One region of the Paenibacillus sp. FSL R7-0198 genome, then DNA from elsewhere that is predicted to be linked to it. Evidence: riboswitches for the same ligand, from Rfam matches in the RefSeq annotation. Region 1 holds a riboswitch; the other holds the start of a gene.
The links. A riboswitch is a leader RNA that binds a small molecule or an ion and turns the genes downstream of it on or off. The one in region 1 is predicted to bind glycine.
Positions count from the first base shown of each region.

Region 1 (4,431 bases):
CTGTTGCAATTGGTGTCAGAATCCCGTGGTTGATTGCATTGTTCAGGAACAATACTTTACCTGGTTCAATGATTAGGTTGACCAGCGGCAGCAAACCAAGATTCATTAAGCCTTGTACCCCGGCAGATAATACTTTGCTAATTGCTTCTACAGCAGGCCCGATGCCCAGTAGCGCAAAAATCCCCAAGATCCCGCCAATAATACCGGCTGAAAAGTTGTTAACCAGCATTTCAAATCCGGCTCTAACTTTACCTTCGATCGATTTATCAAACTTTTTGATGATCCATGCTGCCAGTGGTCCGGCAATCATGGCACCTAGGAACATCGGGATATCACTACCCACGATGACCCCGATGGTCATAATGGCACCCACGACACCACCACGCTGACCATGCACCATCGTACCCCCGGTGTAACCAATTAACAGTGGCAGCAAATATTTGATCATCGGATCGACTAGCTGCGCAAGCGTCTCGTTAGGGAACCAGCCTGTTGGAATGAACAGAGCCGTAATTAATCCCCAGGCAATAAACGCTCCCATATTCGGCATGACCATACCACTCAGGAATCGGCCAAAACGCTGAACACCTACCCGTAGCCCACCTTTGGAATTGGACGATTGGTCCAAATTACTCATTGTATTATCCTCCTTGGATCAAGTCATTATGATTTATGAAAGGGGTATCATTTCTCCCCTGCTGTAATCCTAAGCGAGAATGCTCTCCTGTTCAATGAAATGAAAGCGTACTTTCGTCATGAACAATGATGACAACATTAGGTTATGTAATCGTTTTAATTGATGCATAATGGCTGAACCCATTGGTACACAAGGCTTTTCTTGCCTATGACTTTTATCATTTCCAAAATCAATTTCTAACCTATAGCTTGGTCTAATCAGGCGATTCACATCCACAATCTGCTTCAATCCGCATTGGAAACCATTCTCGGAAAGCACAAAAAACCTGTGCAAGCCTCAGGCTCACACAGGTCGAAACAATATGAAGCAGATCTCATTTTGTTTATAAAATGTATGTTAATAAGTACAAGTTCGTTGATACTATTCTTCCGTATGTTTACGATACGCGTCTGCATTCATCAATGTAGACAATGCTGCTGTCAGATCTCCCTCAACACGGATTTCAATCATCCAGCCTTCCTCGTATGGAGAGCTGTTGACAAGTTCAGGGGAGTCCTGCAACGAATCATTCACTGCAATAATTGAACCAGTGACGGGAGAAAACAAGTCCGAAACCGTTTTGACCGATTCGATCGTTCCAATGCTGTCCTCTGCTTTTACATTGGTTTCAAGGTCAGGCAATTCCACAAACACAATGTCACCCAGCTGATGCTGCGCGAACTCGGTAATGCCAATACGTACAGTATCCTCCCCTACGGTTTGCACCCATTCGTGCTCTTCACTGTACAGGAAATCACTTTTCAATTCGCTCATCGATATCCGCCTCGCTTTTCATTAAATGAGTGCATGCGTTCTTTGACCTTAACCTTTTTCCCAGAACATAGCGTATGATATTTTTGATTCAAATGTCAAGATACCTCACAATTTATTTATTGATCACCTCTAAATCCTGTAACCCGATTACACTCTTTCTTCATATACTGGTGAATATTAGAATAGTAAGCGCAGTCTTTTTAAATACACGAACAATAACATTTAAGATAAATTAAATATTCGGTTTTTTAGTTATGATATATGACATCGTTCTTGACATCGGTAGTGGATTCACGTTTTAATGAGAGGAGTAAATGTGTTTATTGGACTATGTTATACCCGCGGATGAATGTAAAGGGAGAGATTACCCGTGACACCCGATTCGGGATGTACATGAGGTAACGCCGAAGGAGTAAACCACCGATAAGCGGGGGTGAATCTCTCAGGCAAAAGGACTTTTACGGGACGCAACTCTGGAGAGCATCTATTCGCCCTGAGCGGGCGTTATGATCACCCAAGGGGAAACCTGCTGCACAAGGCAGCGGGGTAACTCTCAGGTACAAGGGACAGAGCCTTAGAATACAGCGTGCTACTTGGCATGCCGATTCTTTGGCCTGTCCTTTTCCTTTTTCCCAAAAAACGAAAAACAGGATGTAGAACGGCGCTGTCATAGCTGCCTTACCATACTTATCTACGAAAAATCTCTGCTGAAAAATGTAAAAATACCCTGGTTCATTGATCCACGATTGTATATCCGGCCGGTTGACGGCCCATGACGAGGTGATTTGATGTCCGATTTGCTTAGAACACCACTCTTCCCACTGTATCAGCAATACGAAGGCGTACGGTGCATTGATTTTGGAGGCTGGGAGCTTCCAGTGCAATTTAGCGGAATCCAGAAAGAACATGAAGCGGTGCGTGAGCGTGCTGGACTGTTTGATGTATCCCATATGGGCGAATTCACAGTACAGGGTGAGCAGGCTGAAGTTTTTTTGCAACAAATGACGACCAATGATGTGACCACGCTGATTCCCGGTCAAGCCCAGTACACCCTGATGTGTTACCCAGATGGCGGTGTGGTGGATGATCTGCTCGTGTATAAGCTGGAAGATCAGCATTACATGCTCGTTGTTAACGCCTCTAACATCGACAAGGATTGGGCGTGGCTGCAAGAGCACCTGATCCCTGGCGTAAGCATGACCAACGATTCGGAGCAGACGGCGCTGCTCGCCTTGCAAGGTCCACTGGCTGTAGACATTATCGGGAAAGTTACAGATACGGATATATCCTCGATTGAGCCTTTCCGTTTTGTACAGCAGGCAGAGGTATGCGGCGTTAAATTACTGTTGTCCCGTACAGGTTATACCGGTGAGGACGGCTTTGAACTATATGTACCTGCAGATCAGGCCGCTGTGGTCTGGAATGGATTAATGCAAGCCGGAGAAGGTCACGGACTCGTACCAACCGGACTTGGTGCCCGGGATACACTGCGCTTTGAAGCAAGGCTCCCCCTGTATGGACAGGAATTGTCGGCAACCATCTCTCCGCTCGAAGCTGGCGTAGGCATGTTTGTGAAGCTGAATGCCGGACCTTTTATCGGATACGAAGCCTTGTTACAGCAAAAAAATGACGGGCCTGCCCGCAAATTGGTCGGCATCGAAGTGCTGGAGCGTGGTATTCCCCGCCCCCACTATCCGATTTACGCCGAAGGCGTACAGATTGGTGAAGTAACAACAGGCACGCAATCACCTACATTGAAGCGTAATCTGGGGCTTGCTCTCATCGACAGTAAATACGCTGCGCTGGGAACCCCGCTTGAGATTGAGATCCGCGGCAAGAAACTAAAAGCCGAGGTTGTGAAGACCCCTTTTCATAAACGGACACGTACGTCAAAGACACCTACTCAAGGAGCTGATCAAGCATGAGCAAGCACCGTTACATTCCCATGACCGAGCAAGATCAGAGCGCCATGCTCGCAACCATCGGTGTGGATACGCTGGAGGAACTGTTTCAGGACATTCCGCAGGAGATTCGTTATCAGGGCGAGCTGCCCGTATCCTCCAAACTTGATGAATATGCGCTGACACGTCACATGTCCAAACAAGCTGGTGCCAACGCCAATTTCGAAACACACGCCAGCTTCCTCGGCGCAGGCATATACGATCATCATGTTCCTTCCGTTATCAATCATGTCATTTCCCGTTCCGAGTTCTACACCGCCTACACACCTTATCAGCCTGAGATCAGCCAAGGTGAACTACAGGCCATTTTCGAATTTCAATCCTACATCTGTGAATTAACCGGTATGGCTGTAGCCAATGCCAGTATGTATGACGGCGCAACTGCCTTTGCAGAAGCAGGTAATCTGGCCGCAGCGGCAACTCGTCGCAAACAGCTCATCGTATCCCGTACCGTTCATCCGGAAGCCCGTCAGGTATTGCAGGCATATGCGCACGGATTAAGTCTGGAGATTGTCGAGATTGGTTATAAGGATGGAGTAACTGACTGGGATGCTCTGCAAGCCGCCATATCGGACGATACCGCTGCTGTCATGATCCAGAGTCCGAACTTCTTTGGTGCTGTGGAAAATGTGAAGCAGGCTGCCGACCTCGTGCATGCGCACAAGGGCCTGCTCGTTGTAAGTGCCAACCCGCTATCGCTGGGTCTGCTGGAAGCCCCAGGCAAGCTGGGTGCTGACATCGTTGTAGGTGATGCGCAGCCCCTCGGCATCGCCGCTTCACTCGGCGGCCCGACATGCGGATATTTCGCCGTATCCCAGCCTCATATGCGCCGAATTCCTGGCCGAATTGTAGGCCAGACCACCGATCGCAACGGCAAGCGTGGTTTTGTACTCACACTGCAAGCACGTGAACAGCACATCCGCCGCGAAAAGGCGACATCCAACATCTGTTCCAACCAGGCTTTGCTTGCACTCAGCGCATCTGTGTACATGTCCATCATGGGTAAACAGGGCATGATCG
Region 1 is NZ_JBBOCB010000001.1:2,040,123-2,044,553, forward strand. Features, by position in the region: gene MKY87_RS08715 (PTS mannitol transporter subunit IICB) at 1-637, opposite strand, end outside; gene gcvH (glycine cleavage system protein GcvH) at 1,058-1,450, opposite strand; glycine riboswitch at 1,796-1,918, shown strand; glycine riboswitch at 1,922-2,022, shown strand; gene gcvT (glycine cleavage system aminomethyltransferase GcvT) at 2,239-3,375, shown strand; gene gcvPA (aminomethyl-transferring glycine dehydrogenase subunit GcvPA) at 3,372-4,431, shown strand, end outside.

Region 2 (4,431 bases), 2.2 Mb from region 1:
CACTCAGTTCACCAGACACTTTTTGCAGATTCATGCCAAGCAACATCGCTCCGGTAAACGTAGCCGTTACAATCAACATCGGTACCATGGAGAAAGCAAAATTATCAACAGGATTCAGTCGCTCCACCTCTGCCTCCACGCGTGAAGACAACCCTACCGCAAGCGCATCGGACTGATCAGCAGTCATACCGGACTGATTCAGCACTCCGCGAATGCCATTCTCTTGTACTTCACGGTTCAACGTCGCTGTAACTTGTGCGGCTACGTTCTGCATCACACTTTTCACGGTAGCCACGTTTGATTCGTTCATCACATACTTAACTGCAATCGGCTTCGACAAGTCTTCTGCCTGCTGCATGAAACCTGATGGAATCTCAATAATCATGTACACATCCCGATCCGTTAACATCTGTCGTGCTTCTTGCATCGATTCAGATGGTTTGATCTCGAAATTAAGACCTGCCGCCAAAGACTCGGCTACCGGTTCAGCCGCTACCCCATCTTCATTCACGATGGTGACAGCTAGCTCAGTCATTCTCTCATTAACCTGATCATATCCACTAAGCCAGATGATGTTAAAAAAAACCTGGAACAGCACGGCCGTAATTAAACCTACAATGGTGGCTCCGTTTTTCAAAAACAGTAGACTCGTCTGGAAAATTCCTTTCATTCTATCCATCTCCTTTAATTTTGTTTCGCTCTCATATATATCGTATTGATATATGACAATAGTTAATATATCAATACGATATATATGTCGTCAATGTTTTTTGTTTTTCTTCGTTGGAAAAAGACAAAAAAAAGCCGATACATCTCTTCACCAGGAAGGTATGTATCGGCTTTTCGTATCATGTAAGGAACTCTTCTTCACCTCTAATAATCAAGGCTCATGGTATCACGAGTTAGTGTTAGATTTAATTCATATCAATCCTATTTATGCCTTAGGTTCTACGTCATTTTCAGCAGGAGACTCCTGCTCAGGCTCTGCACGCTTTGCCTTTGGTTTAGCCAACTTCTGCATCATTTTGCGGCCGGTTGGTGTCTGGGCCAACCCGCCCTGGGCTGTCTCCCGATGGCGGCTCGGCATCGCGCTGCCTACTTCCAGCATGACGTCGATGACTTCGTCTGACGGAATGGCGCTACGCACTCCGGCCAGGGCCATGTCAGCCGCAGCCAGCGCCGTAACCGCACCCAGTCCATTACGGACGATGCAAGGAATTTCAACGAGGCCTGCAACCGGATCGCAGATCAGGCCCAGTGTATTTTTTAACGCCAAACCAACGGCATGAACTACCTGTTCCGGTGTACCTCCACGCAGTTCAACCATGGCACCCGCAGCCATGCCGATAGCTGAACCCACTTCCGCCTGGCAGCCACCTTCGGCACCGGAGATAAATGAATTGTTGGCAATAACATAACCAATCGCTCCCGCACAGAACAACCCGTTCACCAAATGTTCGTCCGTCCAGCCAAACCGCTCTTGTGAACTGATAAACACACCCGGGATAATGCCACAGGAACCAGCTGTTGGTGTTGCCACGATCCGACCCATGGAGGCATTCACTTCAGATACACACAGGGCATACGCCATGGCAAGTGCGGAAGCATCTCCTGAACAAGTCTCACCCTTGCGAATGTACTCGGCCATTTTTTTCCCGTCCCCACCGGTTAACCCACTGCGTGATGTTGTATCTTCCGTTAACCCTTTGCGTACCGCTTCCTTCATCACCTGATAATATTCAGACATCTGCTTCACAACATCCGCTTCCGGTGTATTGGTCTCCTGAACCTGCTCCTCGATCATCAGCTGAGCAATGGTTTTGGATTCCGCTGTACAGATCGTATTCAGTTCGTGTAAATGTTTAAATCGCATCCGAATCAACTCCTCTCTTCAAATCAATGACACGAATGTCTAACACATGGTCCAGCTCCCTTAGACGCTTGAGCATATCAGGATTAGGCACACCATCCATTTCCATCGCGGTAAGTGCTTCGCCATCACGGGCTTTCCGGTCCACCTGCATATAGCCGATGTTAACCCCGGATGAACTGATCGTGGACGTTACCGATGCAAGCACCCCTGCCTTGTCTGCATGTCGCAGAACGAGTGTTGGAAACTCACCACTAATCTGAACACGAAAATCATTCATCGCATGCACCGATACACTGCCACCACCAATGGATGCACCGATTAAGGAGCAGGCACGTTCTCCATGCCACAACTCAATTTTGACCGTATTCGGATGAGGAGCAGGCAGGCCACTTGTATAAAACTCAACCTCCATGCCTGCTTCCTCTGCGTATTGCTCTGCATCCGGGATACGTGGATCGTCTGTGACATAGTCCAAAAGACCGCCGATCAGTGCCAGATCTGTTCCGTGCCCCTGATAGGTGTCAGCGAATGAACCGTATAACGTCAGCCGGGCACGTTCTGGCGTACATCCCAGCCACTGACGAGCGATTCTTCCCAGCCTTGCCGCTCCAGCTGTATGTGAACTTGAAGGCCCTGTCATGGACGGACCAATAATTGAGAAAACATCTTTAAATCGCACTTTATAACCCTCCAATTGTATTCGTCATTTACATCCAGAATCTAATCCATATTGTTCCTTATTTACTGAATGATGACATCAAAAAAGGACAGAAGAAGGCCTCAGGCCCTCTCTCTGTCCTCGATACCTGAGAGTTTCACGATCAGCAGTGTCTCACGACAAGGTGCATTGCCTGCGATTACAGACAAGTTCACCGGTCTGACTGATCATATACCCCTTGGGTGGCGCAGTTCGCGCACTCTCCAGAGTTGCGTCCAACGATGGTACATTTACCTGAGAGATTAACCACTGCGCCGGGTGCGCAGCAGCTTGCTCCTTCGGTGCCTGAGCACTAGCCATTTTGCTCGGCTAATCCAGATCTCTCCCGCTCGTTATCATCCGCTATATGGAACCATTCTGAGCTTATGTCAGAACAGTCATGGAAGTCATTAATTTCTTCTTCATTAAGATTAATCGACCGGAAGATCAGTGTCAACAAACTTGACGATTTCTTTGGATGTATTTCCTTCATTTTCGATTGAACCGATGAAAACCAGAATATTTTGTCAGCTTTCATTACATTAATACGTTAAAAAGATCTTTTAAACAGCTCATTTCGTTCTACTTCAATCAATGATGTGCTTACTATTATTTATGATATTGTCCATGAAACCGTTCGGGTATTCAGGCAACCATAATCTTTGATCCACACTGCTCACTAACCCATCCGAGTCTGCACATCTGGATTATAATTCACAATTCGTAGAAGATACTCTTGTTCTGTACATAAGGTCTGCAATACTTGCTGCATAGCTTCGGCATGCGATCTTTCATCCATTCGTGCCTCGACTCATTCGCCATCTGAAAGGCATAATAACCCAGTGTAAAGATCAACATGAACCCTTCCATTAATCGGATATCACGATCCGTCAGTGGCGCGATCTGTTGGGTATAACCGGATAAGAATATGTCACGTTCCTCCCGATTAAACATAAGTGCTGCCCCTCCGGCATCAAAAAGATAATAACCATAACCGTGTAGACAAAAATCAATCATGGATATCCCCTGATCCGTTATCAGCAGATTGTTGCGAGTAATATCCCCATGAATGATCCCCCATGTCCCTGCGTGCTGCGGGTATGTTTCTAACTGTTCATTAATGTTCTCAAACGTCTCACGAAGCAGATCGAAGTCTTCCGTTGTAAAAATCCCAAGTCGGACGCCTTCCTCCAGCTGCCCTAGCATGACCAAGTTCTCATGGATGTTGCCATATGCCGGCCGCACCTTTGTTCGATCTGTCTGATTCTGCTCACGCCCATATTGATGAAGCATCTGCAGTTGTGCCCCCAGATCATAGATCTGCTCTGTTGTCAGGCGTTCTCCCTGCTGGATGTCCCTTCCCTCAATCCACTCCAGTACTGTACAGCAGATTTCTTTACCCGCTTCACTTTTCCATACCGTGACCCAGTCTCCCGATACATTCCGTACCGGATGCTGCACGCGCAATGCCGTCGTTGCATTTAACTCATGAAGCAGGTTCATCTCTGCCTCCAGCGCAGGAAGCGTATGCTGAATGCCTGTCATACTTGCATATGCGGCTTGATGGATACGTAGCAGATACTTCTGCCCGCTTGCTTCATCGACGACATGATACGTCAGATTCTCATTATGACGAATATATGAAACGACAGGTTTCTCAATAGTGTAGTTCTGTATAATCTGAGCTGCCATATGGTCGTAAGACATCTGATCCGTAGTGATTATCAACATCTCCTTCGAAGTCATGTAAACGTTCTCTTCACACTAAATATCGTAGCATAATGTTTATCCCGCATACAGAAAATCCCACTAAAATTATAAATTAAAAAAGCACAACCCCCGAACAACCGTCCAGGCATTG
Region 2 is NZ_JBBOCB010000001.1:4,203,667-4,208,097, reverse strand. Features, by position in the region: gene MKY87_RS18350 (YhgE/Pip domain-containing protein) at 1-670, opposite strand, end outside; gene sdaAA (L-serine ammonia-lyase, iron-sulfur-dependent, subunit alpha) at 935-1,873, opposite strand; gene sdaAB (L-serine ammonia-lyase, iron-sulfur-dependent subunit beta) at 1,863-2,552, opposite strand; glycine riboswitch at 2,665-2,800, opposite strand; glycine riboswitch at 2,805-2,929, opposite strand; gene MKY87_RS18335 (phosphotransferase enzyme family protein) at 3,285-4,301, opposite strand.
Region 2: another riboswitch for glycine. It lies ahead of sdaAB (L-serine ammonia-lyase, iron-sulfur-dependent subunit beta); the one in region 1 lies ahead of gcvT (glycine cleavage system aminomethyltransferase GcvT).